Regions from separate parts of the Paenibacillus sp. DP01 genome, predicted to be linked through region 2. Evidence: predicted binding sites of a transcription regulator. Region 2 holds the regulator's gene; the other holds the start of a gene.

Region 1 (11,083 bases), 900 kb from region 2:
TGATCCAGTTTGGAGTTCTCACGCACATAATACCCTACGTCAGCAATATGAACGCCCAGACGGTAGTTTCCATTCGGCAAGCGCTCTACATTAACCGCATCATCGAGGTCTTTGGCATCCTCACCGTCGATGGTAACAATGACCTTATCGCGCAAATCACGCCGTCCTTGACGTATAATTTCTTCTTCCGTAATCGCATCAGGAGCCTGATCCGCTTCCGCCATCACTTCATCCGGAAAGGCTTCCGGAAGCTGATGCTTGCGAATAACGGACAATATGTCGACGCCCGGATCATCCTTATGACCCAGCACTTCCAGCACTTCGCCTTCCGCCGCTGCACGTCCTTCTGGATAGCTCACAATACGTACGACGACCTTTTGCCCGTTCACAGCTCCGTTGAAGCTGTCCTTAGGAATGAAAATGTCCCGATTAATACGTTTATCATCCGGCAAAACAAAACCATATGCTTCGTGGCTCTGAAACACACCGACTACCTGAAGCACTGCGCGCTTCACGATTCGCACAACTTCGCCTTCTAATCGGCCACCCGCAGGTCCCTTTGACGTCACTCTTACCAGTACCGTATCTCCATTCATTGCGCTCTTTAAGTCGTTAGCATGAATGTATACATCCGGGTGCTCCCGGTCCTCTGGAATCAAAAAAGCAAAGCCCTTGGCATGGGCCTGCAAACGCCCGCGCTGCAAATCCATCCGTTCTGGAACACCATAACGGTTCGTGCGGGTCAGCAAAATTTTCCCGTCTTCCTCCAATGCGTTCAAAAGCTTAAGGAATTCACGAAACTCTTCTGCATCCTTAACATCAAAATGTTGCTCCAGCTCCTGGTATGTCATAGGCTTGTATGCGGTCTCGCGCATGAAATCAAGTAGTTGTTGCTCTGTTATCATAATTTTGTCCACCTCGGGTGACCTTTAATTTTCAGTAATAAATCCGCATGTTCCTTGTTCCTGATACAAGGCTCTTAATATACTCATACCCTAGTATACACGAATTTAATCGACGGCATCCCTGCCTGTCCAAAATCCAAAAAAGCCCCCGTTTCCCATGAAACGAAGGCTTAAGGTATATACTTATCTTATTTTGCGAAAAATGCAACCAAAACGGAAACGATCATAAAACATGCACCCAAAACAGCAGTTACGCGTTGTAAAATCAAATCCATACCGCGAGCTTTGGTCTTGCCGAACAGATGCTCAGCACCGCCAGAGATGGCACCGGACAAACCTGCGCTTTTCCCCTTTTGCAGTAAAACAACCGCTATAACAGCAATCGAGAACACAACGAGCAGCACTTTCAAAAAGATTTCCATGAAAAATCCCACCTCCTGAGCTTATACATCTGTTTTGCAAAACAACACAGCCTCTTTTATGAAAACATGCACATATCATGCTTTAAATAGCCGGAAATTAACGCAAAACACTATTTTTATTCTACCACAGCTTCCAGTAGATAACAACAGCTACAGTAAGACACTTAGCCATTAAGCTTGTGTAGATAATAGATACATTATTCATAACAAAAACCAGACCTGCTTGCATATAGCGAGCAGGTCTGGTTAATTCATGCGTAAAAGCTTCGGGCCTCAGACTTCGTGATCATAAACCATCAATCTAAGACGCTGTCAGCATTTTTCGCAATATTATTTTTTCAGGTTGTAGAAAGATTTCAGGCCATGGTATTGAGCCAGTTCGCCCAGTTGATCCTCAATGCGGAGCAATTGGTTGTACTTCGCAATACGGTCAGTACGGGAAGGAGCACCAGTTTTGATTTGGCCTGCATTTGTTGCAACAGCGATATCAGCGATTGTGCTGTCTTCGGATTCACCGGAACGGTGAGAGATTACAGCTGTGTATCCTGCGCGTTTAGCCAATTCGATAGCATCGAATGTTTCAGTCAGCGTACCGATTTGGTTTACTTTGATCAGGATAGAGTTACCGATGTTTTCATCGATACCTTTAGCCAGACGCTCGGTGTTAGTTACGAACAGGTCGTCACCAACCAATTGGATTTTGTTGCCCAGTTTTTCAGTGAGCAATTTCCAACCTTCCCAGTCATCTTCGGAGCAGCCATCTTCGATTGTGATGATTGGGTATTTATCAACCCAAGAAGCAAGCAGGTCAACGAACTCAGCAGAAGTGAAGGATTTGCCTTCGCCTTCCAAAGTGTATTTGCCATCTTTGAAGAACTCAGTGGAGGCAACGTCCATACCGAGGAATACGTCAACACCTGGTTTGTAACCAGCTTTTTCGATTGCTTCGATAATAGTGGACAGAGCTTCTTCGTTGGATTTGAAGTTAGGAGCAAAACCACCTTCATCACCAACAGCTGTGTTCAAGCCTTTGGAATTCAGTACAGATTTCAGGTTATGGAAGATTTCTGCGCCAACACGCAGAGCTTCTTTAAATGTAGGAGCGCCTACAGGCAGAACCATGAATTCTTGTACGTCAACGTTATTGTCGGCATGAGCACCACCATTAACGATGTTCATCATTGGTACTGGCAATTGTTTAGCGTTGAATCCACCCAGGTAAGTGTACAGTGGCAAGCCCAGAGCTTCAGCAGCAGCGCGAGCGACAGCCATGGATACAGCCAGAATTGCATTTGCACCCAGTTTACCTTTGTTTGGAGTACCATCCAATTTGATCATCAGTGTATCGATTTCTACTTGGTTCACAGCATCCAAGCCGATTACTTCAGGAGCAATAATTTCGTTCACGTTTTTAACTGCTTGCAGAACACCTTTACCCAGGTAACGGGATTTGTCGTTATCGCGAAGCTCTACAGCTTCGTGAGCGCCTGTGGATGCACCAGAAGGAACGATAGCGCGACCAATCGCACCGGATTCCAGATATACTTCAACTTCAACCGTAGGGTTACCACGGGAGTCGAGGACTTCGCGAGCGTACACGTCAGAAATAATAGTCATTTGTACTTAATCTCCTTTGTAATTCATAATTTATTGGTCAAACCTATACTTATTAAATCAAGCTTACTTGCGGGATGCAATCATAGATTTTCCTGTCATTTCCGCAGGTTGCGGAAGTTGCATCAAATCCAGAAGCGTTGGAGCTACGTCAGCCAGAATTCCATGCTCACGTAGAACGATATTTTCGTCAGTCAAAATGAACGGAACCGGATTCGTTGTGTGAGCTGTGAACGGACGTCCCTGCTCATCAATTTCCATATCCGCGTTACCATGGTCAGCGATGATAATTACCACGCCGCCTTTGGCTTTAACTGCATCTACAACACGTCCAACACATTCATCCGTCGTCTCTACTGCCTTAATTGTTGGTTCCAGCATACCGGAGTGTCCAACCATATCCGGATTGGCAAAGTTCAGGATAATCGCATCATGCTTGTCGGCTTCGATTTCCTTAACAGCAGCATCCGCTACTTCATACGCACTCATTTCAGGCTGCAGATCATATGTAGCCACTTTAGGCGAGTTGATCAAAATACGAGTTTCGCCAGGAAGCTCCACATCGCGTCCGCCACTGAAAAAGAAAGTAACGTGCGGATACTTTTCTGTCTCAGCAATACGCAATTGCTTTTTGTTGTTTTGTACCAGCACTTCGCCAAACGTGTTGTCCAGGTTTTTCGGTTCATAGGCAACAAAGCCTCCAACCGTTTCACTGAACAAGGTCAGGCAAACAAAGTGCAGATTTTTAGGCCATTGTGGCCCACGGTCAAAACCACGGAAATCTTCATTGGTAAATACTTGAGACAATTGAATCGCACGGTCAGGACGGAAATTCAGGAATACGACAGAGTCATTGCTTTCAACCAGCCCTACAGGGCTTCCATCAGCCTTCACAATAACAGTTGGCTCCACAAATTCATCGAACACTGATTTTTCATACGATTCCTTCAATGCTTCGAGTGGGTCGGTATATTGAGGGCCTTCACCGTATACGATTGCACGGTAAGATTTCTCAACACGTTCCCAACGTTTGTCGCGGTCCATTGCATAATAGCGTCCTTGTACGGTTGCAATTTGGCCAATGCCCACTTCCTGAATTTTAGCGACCAGTTGTTGCATAAAGCCTACGCCGCTATCAGGCATAACGTCACGTCCATCCATGAAAGCATGAATGTACACTTCGGTTAATCCTTCTTTTTTAGCCAGATCCAGCATAGCGAACAGATGGCTGATATGGCTATGCACACCACCGTCGGACAGAAGTCCGTACAAGTGAAGTTTAGTGTTGTTCTTCTTCGCATGCTGCACGGCTTTAACCAATGTTTCATTGTCGAAGAACTCGCCTTCACGGATGGACTTCGAAATACGAGTCAAATCTTGATATACGATTCGGCCTGCGCCGATGTTCAAGTGACCTACTTCGGAGTTACCCATTTGTCCTTCCGGCAGACCCACCGCTTCACCAGAAGCCGTCAAAGTAGTATGTGGATACTGTTTTAAATACCGGTCGTAATTCGGTTTATTGGCCTGTGCAACCGCATTGCCTTCCACAGTGTCACGCAGTCCGAATCCGTCCATAATAATTAAAGCTACCGGTTTTGGTGCTGTCATCTTACTTCGCCCCCTCAACAAGCGCGATGTACGACGCCGGTTGAAGACTGGCACCGCCCACGAGCGCGCCGTCGATATCGCTTTGACCCAGGTACTCAGTAACATTTTCAGGTTTTACACTACCACCGTACTGAATACGTACAGCATTTGCTGTATTTTCATCATACAGCTCTTTAATCAAACTACGGATGTAGGAAATCACTTCATTCGCATCCTGCGAAGTGGAGGATTTGCCTGTTCCGATGGCCCAGATTGGCTCATAAGCAACTACAACTTGTGCCGCTTGATCTTTAGCCAGACCAGCAAAAGCTGCTACAGTTTGCACTTTTACAACTTCTTTGGTTTGACCTGCTTCACGGTCTTCCAGCTTTTCGCCTACGCATACGATTGGTGTCAATCCATGACGGAATGCTGCATGAACCTTTTTGTTCACCGTTTCGTCTGTTTCGTTGAAATACTCACGACGCTCGGAGTGTCCGATCACAACGTAGTCTACGCCCAGATCTTTCAGCATTCCGCCGCTGATTTCACCTGTAAATGCGCCATCTTCTGCAAAGTGCAGGTTTTGTGCGCCGATTTTAATAGATGTACCTTTTACTGCTTCAACCAGAGCAGGAAGATTTGTAAATGGAGCACAGATAACGCTCTCCACTCCTGCAACCTCTGCTTTACCTTTGATCTCTTCGATGAAGGTTTTAGCTTCTGGTACGGTTTTGAACATCTTCCAGTTACCCGCGATAATCGGTGTTCTCAATGGTTTCAACTCCTAACTATTAGGTGCCCTAAAGCCTTTATTACGCGTAATGCGTTTGATTATTTATCGTTAAGTGCAACAACACCCGGAAGTGCTTTGCCTTCCATGAATTCCAGGGATGCGCCGCCGCCAGTGGAGATGTGATCCATTTTGTCAGCCAAGTGGAATTTTTCAGCCGCAGCCGCAGAATCACCGCCACCAATGATGGTGTATGCTTCTGTTGTAGCACAAGCTTCCGCTACTTCACGAGTACCGCCAGCGAAAGGCTCGATTTCAAATACACCCATTGGTCCATTCCAAACAACCAATTTGGAGTTTTTGATAACATCTGCATAGATTTTGCGAGTTTTCGGTCCGATATCCACGCCTTCCCAATCTGCAGGAATGCCGTCGATGTCCACAATGTTCGTGTTCGCTGTAGCGCTGAAATCGTCAGAAATAACGATATCCACAGGAAGGTAGAAGTTTTTGCCAAGCTTCTTCGCTTTTTCAATAAATCCAAGAGCAACGTCCAGTTTGGATTCATCCAGCAAAGATTGACCCACTTCATGACCTTGAGCTTTGAAGAATGTATAAGTCAAACCGCCGCCAATAATTACGTTATCTGCAATGTTCAACAGGTTGTCGATTACGTCGATTTTGTCTTTTACTTTGGAACCGCCAATAATGGCTGTAAAAGGACGATCTGGATTCGACAGGGCTTTACCAATAACAGACAACTCTCTTTCCATCAGCAAGCCGGAAACAGCCGGAAGAAGATGCGCGATACCTTCTGTAGAAGCATGAGCACGGTGTGCTGCACCAAAAGCATCATTCACGAAAATGTCAGCCAGCTCAGCAAATTGCTTCGCCAGTTCAGGATCATTTTTCTCTTCTCCTGGGTAGAAGCGTACATTTTCAAGCAATAGCACATCGCCGTTTTTCAGTTCAGCCACTTTCGCTTTAACAGCCTCGCCAACTGCTTCGTCCACCTTAACAACAGGCTTATTAAGCAGTTCTGACAAACGCACACCAGCAGCAGTCAGACGCATGGATTCAACAACTTGACCCTTTGGACGTCCAAAGTGACTCGCCAAAATAACTTTTGCACCTTTTTCAATCAGGTAGTTAATGGTTGGCAAGGTTTCGCGAATACGCTTGTCATCGGTAATTTTACCATCCTCAACCGGAACGTTAAAATCTACACGAACAAACACCCGTTTTCCATTCAGTTCTATATCACGTACGCTCTTTTTGTTCATCTCCATATTCCTCCGCACCCTTATAATTTTACGAAACAGGAATTTAAGGCACATTTTGATATATAAAGAGCGGAAACAATAACACCTGTTTCCGCTCTATGATGTTGCTCGATAAGGAATTCTTATTTAGCCAATTTAGCGAAGTATTCCAACGTACGGATCAATTGTGCAGTGTAGGACATTTCGTTGTCATACCAAGCTACAGTTTTAACCAATTGTTTGTCGCCAACAGTCAGAACTTTAGTTTGAGTTGCATCAAACAGGGAACCAAAAGTCAGACCTTTGATGTCAGAAGAAACGATTTGATCTTCAGTGTATCCGTAAGTTTCAGGATCGGAAGCTTCTTTCATCGCTGCGTTGATTTCTTCAGCAGTTACGTTTTTCTCCAGAACTGTTACCAGCTCAGTCAGGGAACCTGTTGGTACTGGAACACGTTGAGCTGCACCATCCAATTTACCTTTCAGCTCAGGGATAACCAGACCGATTGCTTTAGCAGCACCAGTAGTGTTAGGGATGATGTTTTCAGCTGCTGCGCGAGCACGACGGAAGTCACCTTTAGCATGTGGAGCATCCAAAGTGTTTTGGTCGCCAGTGTAAGCGTGAATTGTAGTCATCAAGCCTTCAACGATACCAAATTTGTCTTGCAGTGTTTTAGCCATAGGAGCCAAGCAGTTAGTTGTGCAAGAAGCACCGGAAATTACAGTTTCAGTTCCGTCCAGAATTTCATGGTTTACGTTGTAAACGACAGTTTTCATGTCGCCAGTAGCTGGAGCGGAGATAACAACTTTTTTAGCGCCGCCTTTCAAATGTTTCTCAGCAGCTTCTTTAGTTGTGAAGAAACCTGTGCATTCCAGAACGATGTCTACGCCCAGGTCTCCCCAAGGCAATTCTTCAGGGTTACGGTTAGCCAAAACTTTAACTTCTTTACCGTTTACTTTGAAGAAACCGTCATGTACTTCTACTTGTCCTTGGAAAGTACCTTGTGTTGTATCATATTTCAACAGATGTGCCAGCATTTTGGAATCTGTCAAGTCGTTAATTGCTACTACTTCAATACCTTCTACGTCTTGAATACGGCGGAAAGCAAGGCGTCCAATACGTCCGAAACCGTTAATACCAACTTTAACTGTCATGAGTGAGTTCCTCCCAAAGTTCGTTTAGTTTAGTTTTATATATTCAAGACAGACCCGAAAGCCCGTCAAGACAACACAATTAAAAAACCTTATCAATCTCTTAAATAACGGCTTACAATCTCGGCAGCAGCGCCTTCGTCGGTGACAAGAATGTCTTCCTGTCCGAAACGCAATACTGCATGAATAGCAGCAGCCTTGCTCTTGCCTCCAGCCACACCTAACACCGTCTCCGTACGCCTGATGTCCTCCAAACGGAGTCCGAGCGTCAGCATTCTGTGAACAACGACGCCGTCTTCGTTAAAATAATAACCAAACGATTCGGCGACCGCACCCTCATTGCTGATCTGGGCAAAGGTTTCAGGGTCAAGCTTGCGTCTGTGGGCCATTGCTATGGCGTTGCCTATCCCGTGAATGATAATACGACTCTCTCGAATCAGGCTTAATATATCCTGAATATTCGTATCCTCAAGCAAGGAGTTGTAAGCATGATTGCTGAGCAAATCCGGTACATGGAGCAGACGGTATTGAGCGCCGACCTTGCGAGCCATCGTGGAGGCAATTGTATTTGCCTGCATTTCCATGCTCTCTCCCAAACCCCCGCGTGCCGGTACAAACCATCCGCCCTTAAGCGGGCCGTTAGCAGGTAATGCCAGTTGTTCCGCCACATCTGCAATCGTCGTGCCACCTGTTACAGCGACCACGTCCTCGTCATCCATAACACTCAGCAGCGCCTTTGCGCCAGCACGGCCCAGTTCCTGCTTCGCTAACGGTGAAGCATCCGAATCCCCTGGAACGACAACCACCTTCCTCAAACCGTAGGCTTGACGAATCTGATCCTCCAATTGGGACAGGCCGAACAAGTTGTTCGCAATCGGCTCCAGCTGTTCCAGCAGATCCAGTCCTGCTTTGCTCACCTTCATGCCCACACTCTCAATCTCAATTAGCCCTTGCGCTTTAAGGAGATCAGTCTCAGCGCGCAGTACGCGCTCGGTCATATCCAGTGAAGCTGCCAGTGTTCTGCGTCCGATAACTTCGGACAACATAATCTGATGCAGGATCGTGTACCTTTTTTTCAAAACATCCATGAGGTCGGGCAGAAGCTGCTTCTGTATTTCTAATATCTTTCGCATGCTTTCCACTCCCGCACACTTCTAAGTTCTGTCTCTATGCTATATCTCTAACTGGTCTTAAAATGTCCCGGGATAACTTTTTAAGTCCCACGTATATCTTACCCAATATTTGCTTCACATGCAAGTCTATCTGAACCTATATTTCTCAACTTTTTATGTGAATATGCGCACGTAATAAAAGCTTGCAATTCAATGCCGTATATCATATAATCATCTTTGTTTCCAATTAATTAGTTGGTTGCTTGTAATGATTCATCTTTGCGCCCGTGGTCCAACGGATATGACGTAGGCCTCCGGAGCCTGAGATCGAGGTTCGATTCCTCGCGGGCGCGTCGTTTTATATGATTGGCTAAATGTTCCATATAATGTTTTTAACCAAAAAGAGCGCTAAGCGTTCTTTTTTTTAATCAATAGTTTGACTTTCTTTGACTTTTTGTTTGAAATTGTTTATCATGTGGTTAATACGGTAACAGTTTATAAATAGGGATGTGTATTCGGCATATCCACCAAATCCACTAACGATTTAAGGGAGGTTTTTTGACGTGAGCTATGTTCCTATGGTAGTAGAACAAAGTAACCGCGGCGAACGCGCCTATGACATTTATTCCAGACTGTTGAAGGATCGCATTATTTTGTTGGGCTCGGACGTCAATGACGTTGTAGCCAACTCAATTATTGCCCAAATGCTGTTTTTGGCTGCTGAAGATCCTGAAAAAGACATTCACTTGTATATTAACAGCCCTGGCGGTTCCATCACAGCTGGTATGGCCATTTTCGATACGATGCAATACATTAAACCTGACGTATCTACCATTTGTGTAGGTATGGCTGCTTCCATGGGTGCTTTCTTGCTGAATGCAGGTGCCAAAGGTAAACGTTTTGCCTTGCCAAACAGTGAAATTATGATTCACCAGCCACTAGGCGGTGCACAAGGACAGGCAACGGATATCGAAATTCGCGCCCGTCGCATTCTGAAAATGCGTGACAAGTTGAACCGCATTCTCGCAGATCGCACAGGTCAACCACTGGAACGCATCGAAAAAGACACAGACCGTGACTATTTCATGTCCGCTGATGATGCCAAGGAATACGGTATTATTGATAAAGTGTTAACTAGCTCCTCTCCAGAAGGTGTATAAGAAAAGTGGTTTTCTTCTGAATAGCTGGTAAATAAAAAGGCTGCCTCGGATTTTCGTATCCGGTAGGCAGTCTTTTTTATTTACTATTAATTTTCAATATATAACTAATCCAGATTATTGATTTTGTCCCGCAAAAGGCTTACCGCCCTGAGGCAGCAGTTGAGCGAACGAGTAAGTAAACTCCGGAATTCCATAAGCGTATGGCGCATAATCATACAAATCAAACACGATGGTTACTCCACTGTTGGTCACATAAAAATTCTGATCTGAGGCCAACTCTTTAAATTTCTCAAAACCTTCGCCAGCCTGGAGCGCATCAATTTTTTTCTTCAAATCAGCATTCAGGAACTTTTTGTAGTTAGGATTTGCCTTCAATACGTCAGACAATTGCAACAGCTTACCATCAGCAAGCGAGAACGTATATCCTTTACGTGCCGTCATACCGTGTGCGCCACCTGTATACGAGTAGTCCTGCATAATCACACTTAGAATACCGTCCTTATTATAGGCAATTGCAAAATCATTTTCGAAATCATACGGTCTTTCTGCTGTAACCTCTCCCTCTGCCACCATCTTTTTGCCTGCTGCCAATACTGTCTCTGCATGCTTTTTAAGCATATTATTAATGGCCTGTTGAGCCTCAGGATTCAGCTGGCTGCCGCTGATTTGCGGATACTTAATCTTATAGGATACCTTTGCATTACTCGAAGCTGGAAGCGTCTGAGATGCAATTGTGATCGGATTTAGCTGGCTTTTACTCAATGTTACTGTTTTCTGAGTTGCATTCCACTGCGCATCGATACCCAGATAGTCTTTCAGCAGACTCATAGGAATATATAGCTTCCCGGCGATCATTTTGGCATCCATGCTGCGCGTGTTGATCCCGTTCACATTGGCATAGGCATCCGAGGAGGAGACCACGATATAGAGCTTGTTGTACCCGCTCCCCACTGTATATGTCCCTTCCTTGGTGTCATAGCTCACCGGAATTCCCAAACTATCACGCAGTGCTGCCACTGGAATCATTGTGTTCCCGTTCACTTGTACACCTTTAGCGGCCAACGTTTTACCATTCCATTGGATGGTGACCCCTGGTTGCTGTGTTGTCGCTTGCTGCTGTTTGGTCGAAGCTGC
Region 2 (11,083 bases):
GGCGGCTCTTTAAGTCTGGTGTTTAATCCCGAGGCTCAACTTCGGGTCGCACTGGAAACTGGGGAGCTTGAGTGCAGAAGAGGAGAGTGGAATTCCACGTGTAGCGGTGAAATGCGTAGAGATGTGGAGGAACACCAGTGGCGAAGGCGACTCTCTGGGCTGTAACTGACGCTGAGGCGCGAAAGCGTGGGGAGCAAACAGGATTAGATACCCTGGTAGTCCACGCCGTAAACGATGAATGCTAGGTGTTAGGGGTTTCGATACCCTTGGTGCCGAAGTTAACACATTAAGCATTCCGCCTGGGGAGTACGGTCGCAAGACTGAAACTCAAAGGAATTGACGGGGACCCGCACAAGCAGTGGAGTATGTGGTTTAATTCGAAGCAACGCGAAGAACCTTACCAGGTCTTGACATCCCTCTGACCGGTCTAGAGATAGGCCTTTCCTTCGGGACAGAGGAGACAGGTGGTGCATGGTTGTCGTCAGCTCGTGTCGTGAGATGTTGGGTTAAGTCCCGCAACGAGCGCAACCCTTATGCTTAGTTGCCAGCAGGTCAAGCTGGGCACTCTAAGCAGACTGCCGGTGACAAACCGGAGGAAGGTGGGGATGACGTCAAATCATCATGCCCCTTATGACCTGGGCTACACACGTACTACAATGGCCGGTACAACGGGAAGCGAAGCCGCGAGGTGGAGCCAATCCTAGAAAAGCCGGTCTCAGTTCGGATTGTAGGCTGCAACTCGCCTACATGAAGTCGGAATTGCTAGTAATCGCGGATCAGCATGCCGCGGTGAATACGTTCCCGGGTCTTGTACACACCGCCCGTCACACCACGAGAGTTTACAACACCCGAAGTCGGTGAGGTAACCGCAAGGGGCCAGCCGCCGAAGGTGGGGTAGATGATTGGGGTGAAGTCGTAACAAGGTAGCCGTATCGGAAGGTGCGGCTGGATCACCTCCTTTCTATGGAGAATCGTTTCCTGCAATGGAAACATTCAAATCAGCAGGTACATGTACCTGCGACCGGATATTCAATTCGGTTCATCACAATATGTGTGAATGAAATGGATATCCTGAACTTACTCACTCGTTGCTCAGTTTTGAGAGTTCAAACTCTCAAGTTTCGACGAATGTTTCATTCACACATCGTGTGGAACCGAAATATTCATCGGGTTTCGCTTCGACGAAGCGAATTGCACCTTGAAAACTGGATACCGAAACGAAATTGCGTTTTAGAATATTCCTTTAAGCTGATCTTGTGTAAACAAGTGAAATAAAGGTAGCAGATATCGACATTTTCTTTCTGTGAAAGAAAAGTCTAGGTTAAGCTACAAAGAGCACACGGAGGATGCCTAGGCGCCAGGAGCCGACGAAGGACGTGGCGAACAACGATAAGGCCTCGGGGAGCTGTAAGCAAGCTTTGATCCGGGGATGTCCGAATGGGGAAACCCGGCTGTCTTCATCGACAGTCACTACTCACTGAATTCATAGGTGAGTGAGAGGCAGACCAGGGGAACTGAAACATCTAAGTACCCTGAGGAAGAGAAAACAATAGTGATTCCGTCAGTAGCGGCGAGCGAACGCGGATTAGCCCAAACCAAGGAGCTTGCTCCTTGGGGTTGTGGGACGTCTCACATGGAGTTACAAAGGAACCGGTTAGATGAAGAGGTCTGGAAAGGCCCGCCAGAGAAGGTAAAAGCCCTGTAGTTCAAAACCTGTTCCCTCCGAGACGGATCCCGAGTAGTGCGGGGCACGTGAAACCCCGTATGAATCCGGCAGGACCATCTGCCAAGGCTAAATACTCCCTGGCGACCGATAGTGAAGCAGTACCGTGAGGGAAAGGTGAAAAGCACCCCGGAAGGGGAGTGAAATAGATCCTGAAACCGTGTGCTTACAAGAAGTCAGAGCCCGATCTATGGGTGATGGCGTGCCTTTTGTAGAATGAACCGGCGAGTTACGTTCCCGTGCAAGGTTAAGGTGAAGAGCTGAAGCCGCAGCGAAAGCGAGTCTGAATAGGGCGAATGAGTACGTGGACGTAGACCCGAAACCGGGTGATCTACCCCTGTCCAGGGTGAAGGTGCGGTAACACGCACTGGAGGCCCGAACCCACGCATGTTGAAAAATGCGGGGATGAGGTGGGGGTAGCGGAGAAATTCCAATCGAACCCGGAGATAGCTGGTTCTCCCCGAAATAGCTTTAGGGCTAGCCTCGGAAAGAAGAATCGTGGAGGTAGAGCACTGATTGGGTGCGGGGCCCGCAAGGGTTACCAAGCTCAGTCAAACTCCGAATGCCATAGATTTAGTTCCGGGAGTCAGACAGTGAGTGCTAAGATCCATTGTCGAAAGGGAAACAGCCCAGACCATCAGCTAAGGTCCCCAAGTGTGTGTTAAGTGGGAAAGGATGTGGAGTTGCACAGACAACCAGGATGTTGGCTTAGAAGCAGCCACCATTGAAAGAGTGCGTAATAGCTCACTGGTCGAGTGACTCTGCGCCGAAAATGTAACGGGGCTAAACACACCACCGAAGCTATGGCTTGATGCTTTGCATCAGGGGTAGGGGAGCGTTGAATGCGGGTTGAAGGTGTACCGGAAGGAGCGCTGGACTGCATTCAAGTGAGAATGCCGGTATGAGTAACGAAAAGATCTGTGAGAATCAGATCCGCCGAAAGCCTAAGGGTTCCTGAGGAAGGTTCGTCCGCTCAGGGTAAGTCGGGACCTAAGGCGAGGCCGATAGGCGTAGTCGAAGGACAACAGGTCGAAATTCCTGTACCACCGTAATCCGCTATGAGCGATGGGGTGACGCAGTAGGGTAGTGACGCGGACTGATGGATGTCCGTCTAAGCAGTGAGGCTGATGTGTAGGCAAATCCGCACATCGTAAGGCTGGGCTGTGATGGGGAGCGAAAATTATAGTAGCGAAGGTCATGATCTCAGACTGCCAAGAAAAGCCTCTAGCCAGGAGAAGGTGCCCGTACCGCAAACCGACACAGGTAGGCGAGAAGAGAATTCTAAGGCGCGCGGAAGAACTCTCGTTAAGGAACTCGGCAAAATGACCCCGTAACTTCGGGAGAAGGGGTGCCTCGGTAGGGTGAATAGCCCGAGGGGGCCGCAGTGAAAAGGCCCAAGCGACTGTTTAGCAAAAACACAGGTCTGTGCGAAGCCGCAAGGCGAAGTATACGGGCTGACGCCTGCCCGGTGCTGGAAGGTTAAGGGGAGTGGTAAGCCTTCGGGCGAAGCTATGAACCGAAGCCCCAGTAAACGGCGGCCGTAACTATAACGGTCCTAAGGTAGCGAAATTCCTTGTCAGGTAAATTCTGACCCGCACGAATGGCGTAACGACTTGGGCGCTGTCTCAACGAGAGATCCGGTGAAATTTTAATACCTGTGAAGATGCAGGTTACCCGCGACAAGACGGAAAGACCCCATGGAGCTTTACTGCAGCTTGATATTGAATTTGGGTACGATCTGTACAGGATAGGTGGGAGCCGTTGAGCCTTGAGCGCCAGCTTGAGGGGAGGCATCCTTGGGATACCACCCTGATCGTATCTAGGTTCTAACTTGGTACCGTAATCCGGTACGAGGACAGTGTCAGGTGGGCAGTTTGACTGGGGCGGTCGCCTCCTAAAGAGTAACGGAGGCGCCCCAAGGTTCCCTCAGAATGGTTGGAAATCATTCGAAGAGTGCAAAGGCAGAAGGGAGCTTGACTGCGAGACCTACAAGTCGAGCAGGGACGAAAGTCGGGCTTAGTGATCCGGTGGTACCGCATGGAAGGGCCATCGCTCAACGGATAAAAGCTACCCTGGGGATAACAGGCTTATCTCCCCCAAGAGTCCACATCGACGGGGAGGTTTGGCACCTCGATGTCGGCTCATCGCATCCTGGGGCTGAAGTAGGTCCCAAGGGTTGGGCTGTTCGCCCATTAAAGCGGTACGCGAGCTGGGTTCAGAACGTCGTGAGACAGTTCGGTCCCTATCTGTCGTGGGCGTAGGAAATTTGAGAGGAGCTGTCCTTAGTACGAGAGGACCGGGATGGACGTACCGCTGGTGTACCAGTTGTTCCGCCAGGAGCACCGCTGGGTAGCTATGTACGGAAGGGATAAGCGCTGAAAGCATCTAAGCGTGAAGCCCCCCTCAAGATGAGATTTCCCAATTAGTAAGACCCCTTGAAGACGACGAGGTAGATAGGTTGGGGGTGGAAGTGCAGTAATGCATGGAGCTGACCAATACTAATCGGTCGAGGGCTTATCCTAAAGATAAGACGCAATGAGTTTCGGATCCAGTTTTCAGGGTGTAACCTTGAAGGTATGTAGAAGTACATACAACAAGCGTATGGCGATTCATTCACACAATCTGTGATGAACCGAATAACCTTACGGAAGAATTTGCGAGGCAAATTCATGTTTGGTGGCGATAGCGGAGGGGTTCCACACGTACCCATCCCGAACACGACCGTTAAGCCCTCCAGCGCCGATGGTACTTGGACCGCAGGGTCCTGGGAGAGTAGGACGTTGCCAAGCAAAAGTGAAAAAGGATGATACCCTCAGTGAGGTTATCATCCTTTTTTTATGCATTTTGTGGATGGACACCTGATTCTAAGGTTGACAGAGGGAAGAGGCTTTGCGACACTCTAAGTGCGTATTTTTTTAAAGGTCCAAGTATACGAGCGAGGTGACGAAGTTATGGAGATCAGACAATTACAACGTGAGGAATTTGAAGCAGCTATAGGATTATCCCAGTATGCTTTTCAGTTTACAATGACCCCGGAGGATCTGGAGAAAGCCAAGAAGAAATTCAAACCAGAACAAACATGGGGGATATTCGACGGACCTGACTTGAACGCTAAACTGACTTTGCTACCACTACAGGTATACATACATGGTCAGGTTTTTGATATGGGAGGCATTGCTGGTGTGGCAACGTGGCCGGAAAAGCGTCGCGGAGGTATGGTTTCACGTTTGTTGACGCATGCGCTTGAAGAAATGAAGACCGCAGGACAAAGCCTTTCTTTTCTGCATCCATTTTCTTTTGCCTTCTATCGTAAATTTGGATGGGAAACGTATACTGAGTACAAAAAATACGTCATTCCAATTGATAAATTCCCTGCTAAACTTAAAACAGAAGGTATAGTCAAACGGGATATCAAAAATATTTCAGAACTAGACCAAGTGTATCAATCGTATGCTTCACGTTACAATGGTACGCTGGTACGAGATAAGGCATGGTGGCAGGAACGGATTTTAAATGAGAATTATCGAACTGTAGTATATTACACAGATGCAGGCGATCCTCAGGGATATGCACTATACAAAATAGAAGATAAACAGTTAAATTGTGATGAGTTGGTATATGAAAATGAGACGGCACGTCGGGCTTTGTGGACTTATTTTGCAAACCATGACTCAATGATAACCCAAGGTAAATTTATTTACGTTCCAGCAGATGACAATCTGCCTTTTTTACTCGATGATCCGCGAATTCAACAGGAAACGGTGCCTTATTTTATGGGGCGTATTGTGGATGCTGTTGCTTTTGTAGAGAGATACCCTTTTGAGCAGATTGGAGAGGAGACAAGTTTAACCTTACATCTGACAGATCGGTATGCTCCTTGGAATGAAGGAGTATGGAGATTAACGATTACTACGGAGGGGCAAGGACATCTGGCAAGAGTGGATACAAGTAATTTATCTGAGAACGACACAGTAGCTGACTTGGAACTGGGAATTCAGTCATTAACAACTTTAATGCTCGGCTACCAGCAAGCTGATAACCTGTTTAATTGGGGGCGCATTGAAGGAAGCAGTGAGTCTGTGGCTGCACTTAAACGTGTAATACCAACAAAACAAACGTTCCTATTGGATTTTTTCTGATAAAGGCCCAATTAGATTTTCTTAATGCCCAACTCTTTTTAACCAAATTGGATGTGGGATATCATAATTATTCAAAGCTCTTTCCATAATGGGAAGAGTTTTTTTATTCTAGGGTATAAAACATAATTAGATTGCGAAAAATGGTATTGACCCCTTGGCAAAAATGAAATTTGTGCTATAATACGAATATAGTCAAAGAAAGTCAAAGTCAATCAGAACCAGTGTGAATCTACAGAAGTATAACAATAACGACATGATTTGCGTATAGTTAGGAGCTGCTTCTTATGGACAGAAGAGAAGTGTATGATTTATCGCAAATAAAGGTCACACTAGAAACGAAACGGTACAATTTCAATGTATGTAGAACAGGCAATAGCCTGAATACAGCTTAGATTCGTGACTATACCGTTTGGTTAAGTTCAATATACGGCGGACTCTGTGGAGCGTGAAATGTATTTGAATACTTGCGTTTCCGTTAGTGGAGGATGATGAAATGCGCAATGTTTCCGACATTATTGAACAATATTTGAAGAGCATGCTGCTGGAAAGTCCCCAAGGCTTAGTGGAGATTCAGCGCAATGATCTGGCTGATCGCTTTTCCTGCGTACCGTCGCAAATTAATTATGTAATTAGTACCCGGTTTACGCTGGAAAAAGGTTATGTGGTGGAAAGTAAACGCGGTGGTGGAGGTTATATTCGGATTCAGCGAATTCAATTACCTGCACAGCATGCGATCCATACACATCTTCATCAGAGCATCGGGGAGGAAATTAGCCAATCGGCAGCAGAAGGATTGATTTATCAGTTAGAGGAAGCTCATTTTTTAAGTAAAAGGGAAGCGGGTCTTATAAAGGCTGCTTTATCAAGAGATACGTTATTGCTGAAGCTTCCCTATCGTGACCAACTGCGAGCAAGATTGCTTAAGGCTATGCTGATCTCGTTGCTGGCGGCCAAATAGCTAGTATCCATTAACCAGTGAATAGAGATTTGCAATTCAGATGTAGGGATTTCTAAAAATCCTGACGTTGAAGGAGGTGCTTTTATGCTGTGCCAAGAATGTAATATGCGGCCGGCAACTTTGCATTTCACCAAAATTGTGAATGGCGAAAAGACAGAGTTTCATATTTGTGAGACATGTGCGAAGGAAAAAGGGGAGATGATCCCTGGAACACCTAATGGCTTTTCGATTCATAGCTTGTTGTCGGGGATGTTGGATTTTGATTCTAGCACTAAAAGCCAGTCTTCAGGTCACAGTGTTCCCCAAAATCTGCAATGCAAGGATTGCGGTATGACTTATACACAGTTTAGTAAGCTAGGACGTTTTGGATGTCCATCATGCTATCAATATTTTGATAGTCGTCTGGACCCTCTGTTCAAGCGTGTGCATGGTAGTACGAGTCATGTTGGGAAAGTTCCGGTCCGTACTGGAGGCCGACTAAAGGTTAAACGGCAAATTGATGATTTGAAAAAAGAGATGCAACAACACATTGTACAGGAAGAATTCGAATCAGCTGCTGAGCTTAGGGATCAAATCAGAAAGCTTGAAAAAGAAATGACTGAAGAGTAAAGTTTGTGAAGAGTAGGAGGGAATGCGTGATGCCCAATATCCGATTTACGGAAAAGCCGCTAAGTGATTGGATGCGTGGTGATGCTGCGGATTCGGAGATTGTCATTAGTAGCCGGGTAAGAATTGCGCGTAACTTGCAGCATCTGCCTTTTCCCATGCTTGCTACCAATCAGCAGTCGGAGGAAGTGCTTCAACGCTTAACGGATATCCTTCAGTATGATGATTTGGGTCGTTTTGGTACTTTTCATACCTTGAAAATATCCGAGTTGGATGAGATCGACAAGCAGGTACTGGTTGAGAAGCACTTGATTAGTCCTAATTTGGCGAACGAATCTCGCAACGGTGCTGTGTTGATTAGTGATGATGAATCAGTTAGTGTTATGATAAATGAAGAGGATCATTTGCGTATTCAGTGCTTATATCCCGGATGTCAGGTTAGAGAAGCTTGGGAACGCGCTATGGTCATTGATGATGCATTTGAAGCGCATGTTGATTATGCATTTGATGATCAGAGAGGTTTTCTGACCAGTTGCCCGACGAATGTCGGCACAGGTATGAGAGCTTCGGTGATGATGCATTTGCCCGCATTGGTCATGACTCATCAAATCAATCGTATATTGTCCGCTGTTTCACAGGTGGGTCTTACAGTTCGCGGTATTTATGGTGAAGGCAGCGAAGCAGTTGGGAATTTGTTTCAGGTATCCAATCAGATTACCTTGGGACAAACCGAAGCGGAAATTATCGAGAATCTGCATGGCGTGGTGCTGCAAATTATAGAGCATGAACGTTCTGCCAGAGAACGATTGATGAATGAATCCATGCTGCGGATTACAGATCGGGTGATGCGTTCATTCGGTATTTTGTCATATGCAGCAGTTTTGGATTCCAAGGAGGCTGCACAGCGGCTGTCCGATGTACGTCTCGGTGTAGATTTAGGAATTTTGGAGCGTCCTTCCATTGCAGCGATGAATGAGCTTAATGTGATGACGCAACCCGGCTTTTTACAAAAAAGCTTTGGGGATAAAATGAATACCGGTGAGCGCGATATGTACCGGGCGAAGCTGATCCGGCAAAAATTAGGCACAACCCTTTAATATATAGAATGATCTGAAATACACACTGTGGAGGTGCAGGATATATGATGTTTGGAAGATTTACGGAACGTGCACAGAAAGTGCTTGCCTTGGCCCAGGAAGAAGCTGTTCGATTGGGACACAACAACATTGGCACAGAGCACATTTTGCTAGGACTCATTCGTGAAGGTGAAGGAATTGCAGCGAAAGCCTTAATCGGTTTAGGGCTGGGACTGGAAAAAATCCAGGATGAAGTGGAAACACTGATTGGACGCGGTCAAGAGCAACCGACGAACATTGCCTATACTCCACGTGCCAAAAAAGTCATTGAGCTGTCTATGGACGAAGCACGTAAATTGGGTCATACCTATGTAGGTACCGAGCATATTTTGCTAGGCCTTATTCGTGAAGGTGAAGGCGTAGCAGCACGTGTACTGAACAACCTGGGTATCAGTCTGAACAAAGCGCGTCAGCAAGTGCTTCAATTGCTCGGCAGCAGCGAGGCGGTTTCCAGCCATCACGGTGCTCCAGCTAATGTCAGCACGCCAACTCTGGACAGTCTGGCACGCGATCTGACGGCTTCTGCGAAGGAAAATAACCTGGACCCCGTTATTGGGCGCAGCAAGGAAATTGAGCGCGTTATTCAAGTGCTCAGCCGCCGTACAAAGAACAACCCTGTTTTGATCGGTGAACCTGGGGTAGGTAAAACGGCGATTGCCGAAGGATTGGCACAAAAAATCATAGCGAATGAGATTCCCGAAACGTTGCGCGACAAACGCGTAATGACACTCGATATGGGTTCTGTAGTAGCAGGTACTAAGTATCGAGGTGAATTTGAGGATCGCTTGAAAAAGATTATGGACGAGATTCGTCAAGCTGGAAATATCGTATTGTTCATTGATGAGCTGCATACACTGATTGGTGCTGGTGGAGCGGAAGGCGCAATTGATGCGTCCAACATCCTGAAACCTGCTCTGGCACGTGGCGAGCTGCAATGTATCGGTGCCACCACGCTGGATGAATACCGCAAATATATTGAGAAAGATGCTGCTTTGGAGCGTCGTTTTCAACCTATAACCGTGGATCAACCTTCTCCAGAAGAAGCGATTCAAATCTTGTATGGTCTGCGCGACCGTTACGAAGCGCATCACCGTGTAAAAATCACTGATGAGGCTATTGAAGCTGCAGTAAGATTGTCAGATCGTTATATTACGGATCGCTTCCTACCGGATAAGGCTATTGACCTTATTGATGAAGCGGGCTCCAAGGTAAGGCTGAATTCCTATACAGTACCGCCAAACCTGAAACAGCTGGAAAACCGTCTGGAAGATATCCGTAAGGAAAAAGATTCAGCGGTACAAAGCCAGGAGTTTGAAAAGGCAGCTGCACTGCGCGATACAGAGCAAAAAATTCGTGAAGAGCTGGATGTCACTAAAAACCAATGGAAAGAACAACAGGGGCGTACAGATTCCGAAGTTACACCAGAGGATATTGCTCAGGTCGTTGCCATCTGGACTGGTGTCCCAGTCAGCAAGCTGAAGGAAGAAGAAACACATCGTTTGCTGAATATGGAGCAACTGTTGCATGAACGGGTGATTGGGCAGGACGAAGCTGTTAAGGCAGTAAGCCGGGCGATTCGCCGGGCACGCGCCGGTCTGAAAGATCCGAAGCGTCCAATCGGCTCCTTTATTTTCCTCGGTCCAACTGGGGTTGGTAAAACAGAGCTGGCACGCGCCTTGGCTGAATCTATGTTTGGTGATGAAAATGCGGTTATCCGTATTGATATGTCCGAATATATGGAGAAACACTCCACATCCCGTTTGGTAGGAGCGCCTCCAGGATACGTAGGATATGAAGAAGGTGGCCAACTGACTGAAAAGGTACGTCGTAAGCCTTACTCTGTTGTGTTGCTGGATGAAATTGAAAAAGCACACCCGGAAGTATTCAATATTCTGCTGCAAGTGTTGGAGGATGGACGTCTGACGGATTCCAAAGGACGTGTTGTTGACTTCCGTAACACACTCATCATCCTAACATCCAACGTTGGTGCACAGGCAATCAAACGTAACTCCACGCTTGGTTTTACAGCTGTTGTGGACGCTGGGGCGGATTACGATAACATGAAAGGCAAAGTGATGGATGAGCTGAAGAAAAGCTTCCGTCCTGAGTTCTTGAACCGGATAGACGAAATTATCGTTTTCCATTCTCTCGAAGAAAAACATATTGCCGAAATTGTTTCACTCATGTCCGAAGAGCTGCGTAAGCGTCTGAATGAATATGAGGTGGACTTCGAGTTGACAGACAAGGCTAAGAATTTCCTTGCCAAGGAAGGCTTCGATCCAGCGTATGGTGCGCGTCCATTGCGTCGTGCAATCCAGAAGCATATTGAAGATCGCCTGTCCGAGGAACTGTTGACTGGAAACATTTCTAAAGGCGACTCTCTCTATATTGATGAAGAGAACGGTGCATTGACAGTAACGAAAAAGGATAATGTATCCGCGAAGTCCTAAAGCAGTTTAGTAAATAAAACATTAGAAAAGGGTGTCTCGCAGGCTGGAAAGCTATTGCGAAGGCACCCTTT

The links. The regulator CtsR, encoded in region 2, represses protease genes until heat stress. The targets are predictions, from matches to a motif close to ATGGTCAATAAAGGTCAAACA.
Region 1: the regulator CtsR is predicted to act here: its motif matches at 9,223-9,243, upstream of clpP (ATP-dependent Clp endopeptidase proteolytic subunit ClpP).

Annotation. Positions count from the first base shown of each region.
Region 1 is NZ_CP173059.1:208,279-219,361, reverse strand. Features, by position in the region: gene rnr (ribonuclease R) at 1-905, opposite strand, end outside; gene secG (preprotein translocase subunit SecG) at 1,094-1,327, opposite strand; gene eno (phosphopyruvate hydratase) at 1,658-2,944, opposite strand; gene gpmI (2,3-bisphosphoglycerate-independent phosphoglycerate mutase) at 3,008-4,552, opposite strand; gene tpiA (triose-phosphate isomerase) at 4,554-5,306, opposite strand; gene ACH59B_RS00940 (phosphoglycerate kinase) at 5,366-6,547, opposite strand; gene gap (type I glyceraldehyde-3-phosphate dehydrogenase) at 6,670-7,680, opposite strand; gene ACH59B_RS00930 (sugar-binding transcriptional regulator) at 7,773-8,810, opposite strand; tRNA gene ACH59B_RS00925 (tRNA-Arg) at 9,071-9,142, shown strand; gene clpP (ATP-dependent Clp endopeptidase proteolytic subunit ClpP) at 9,353-9,949, shown strand; gene ACH59B_RS00915 (PdaC/SigV domain-containing protein) at 10,064-11,083, opposite strand, start outside.
Region 2 is NZ_CP173059.1:5,066,672-5,077,754, reverse strand. Features, by position in the region: rRNA gene ACH59B_RS22480 (16S ribosomal RNA) at 1-961, shown strand, start outside; rRNA gene ACH59B_RS22475 (23S ribosomal RNA) at 1,320-4,245, shown strand; rRNA gene rrf (5S ribosomal RNA) at 4,396-4,512, shown strand; gene eis (enhanced intracellular survival protein Eis) at 4,675-5,862, shown strand; gene ACH59B_RS22460 (CtsR family transcriptional regulator) at 6,356-6,820, shown strand; gene ACH59B_RS22455 (UvrB/UvrC motif-containing protein) at 6,905-7,429, shown strand; gene ACH59B_RS22450 (protein arginine kinase) at 7,459-8,523, shown strand; gene clpC (ATP-dependent protease ATP-binding subunit ClpC) at 8,568-11,012, shown strand.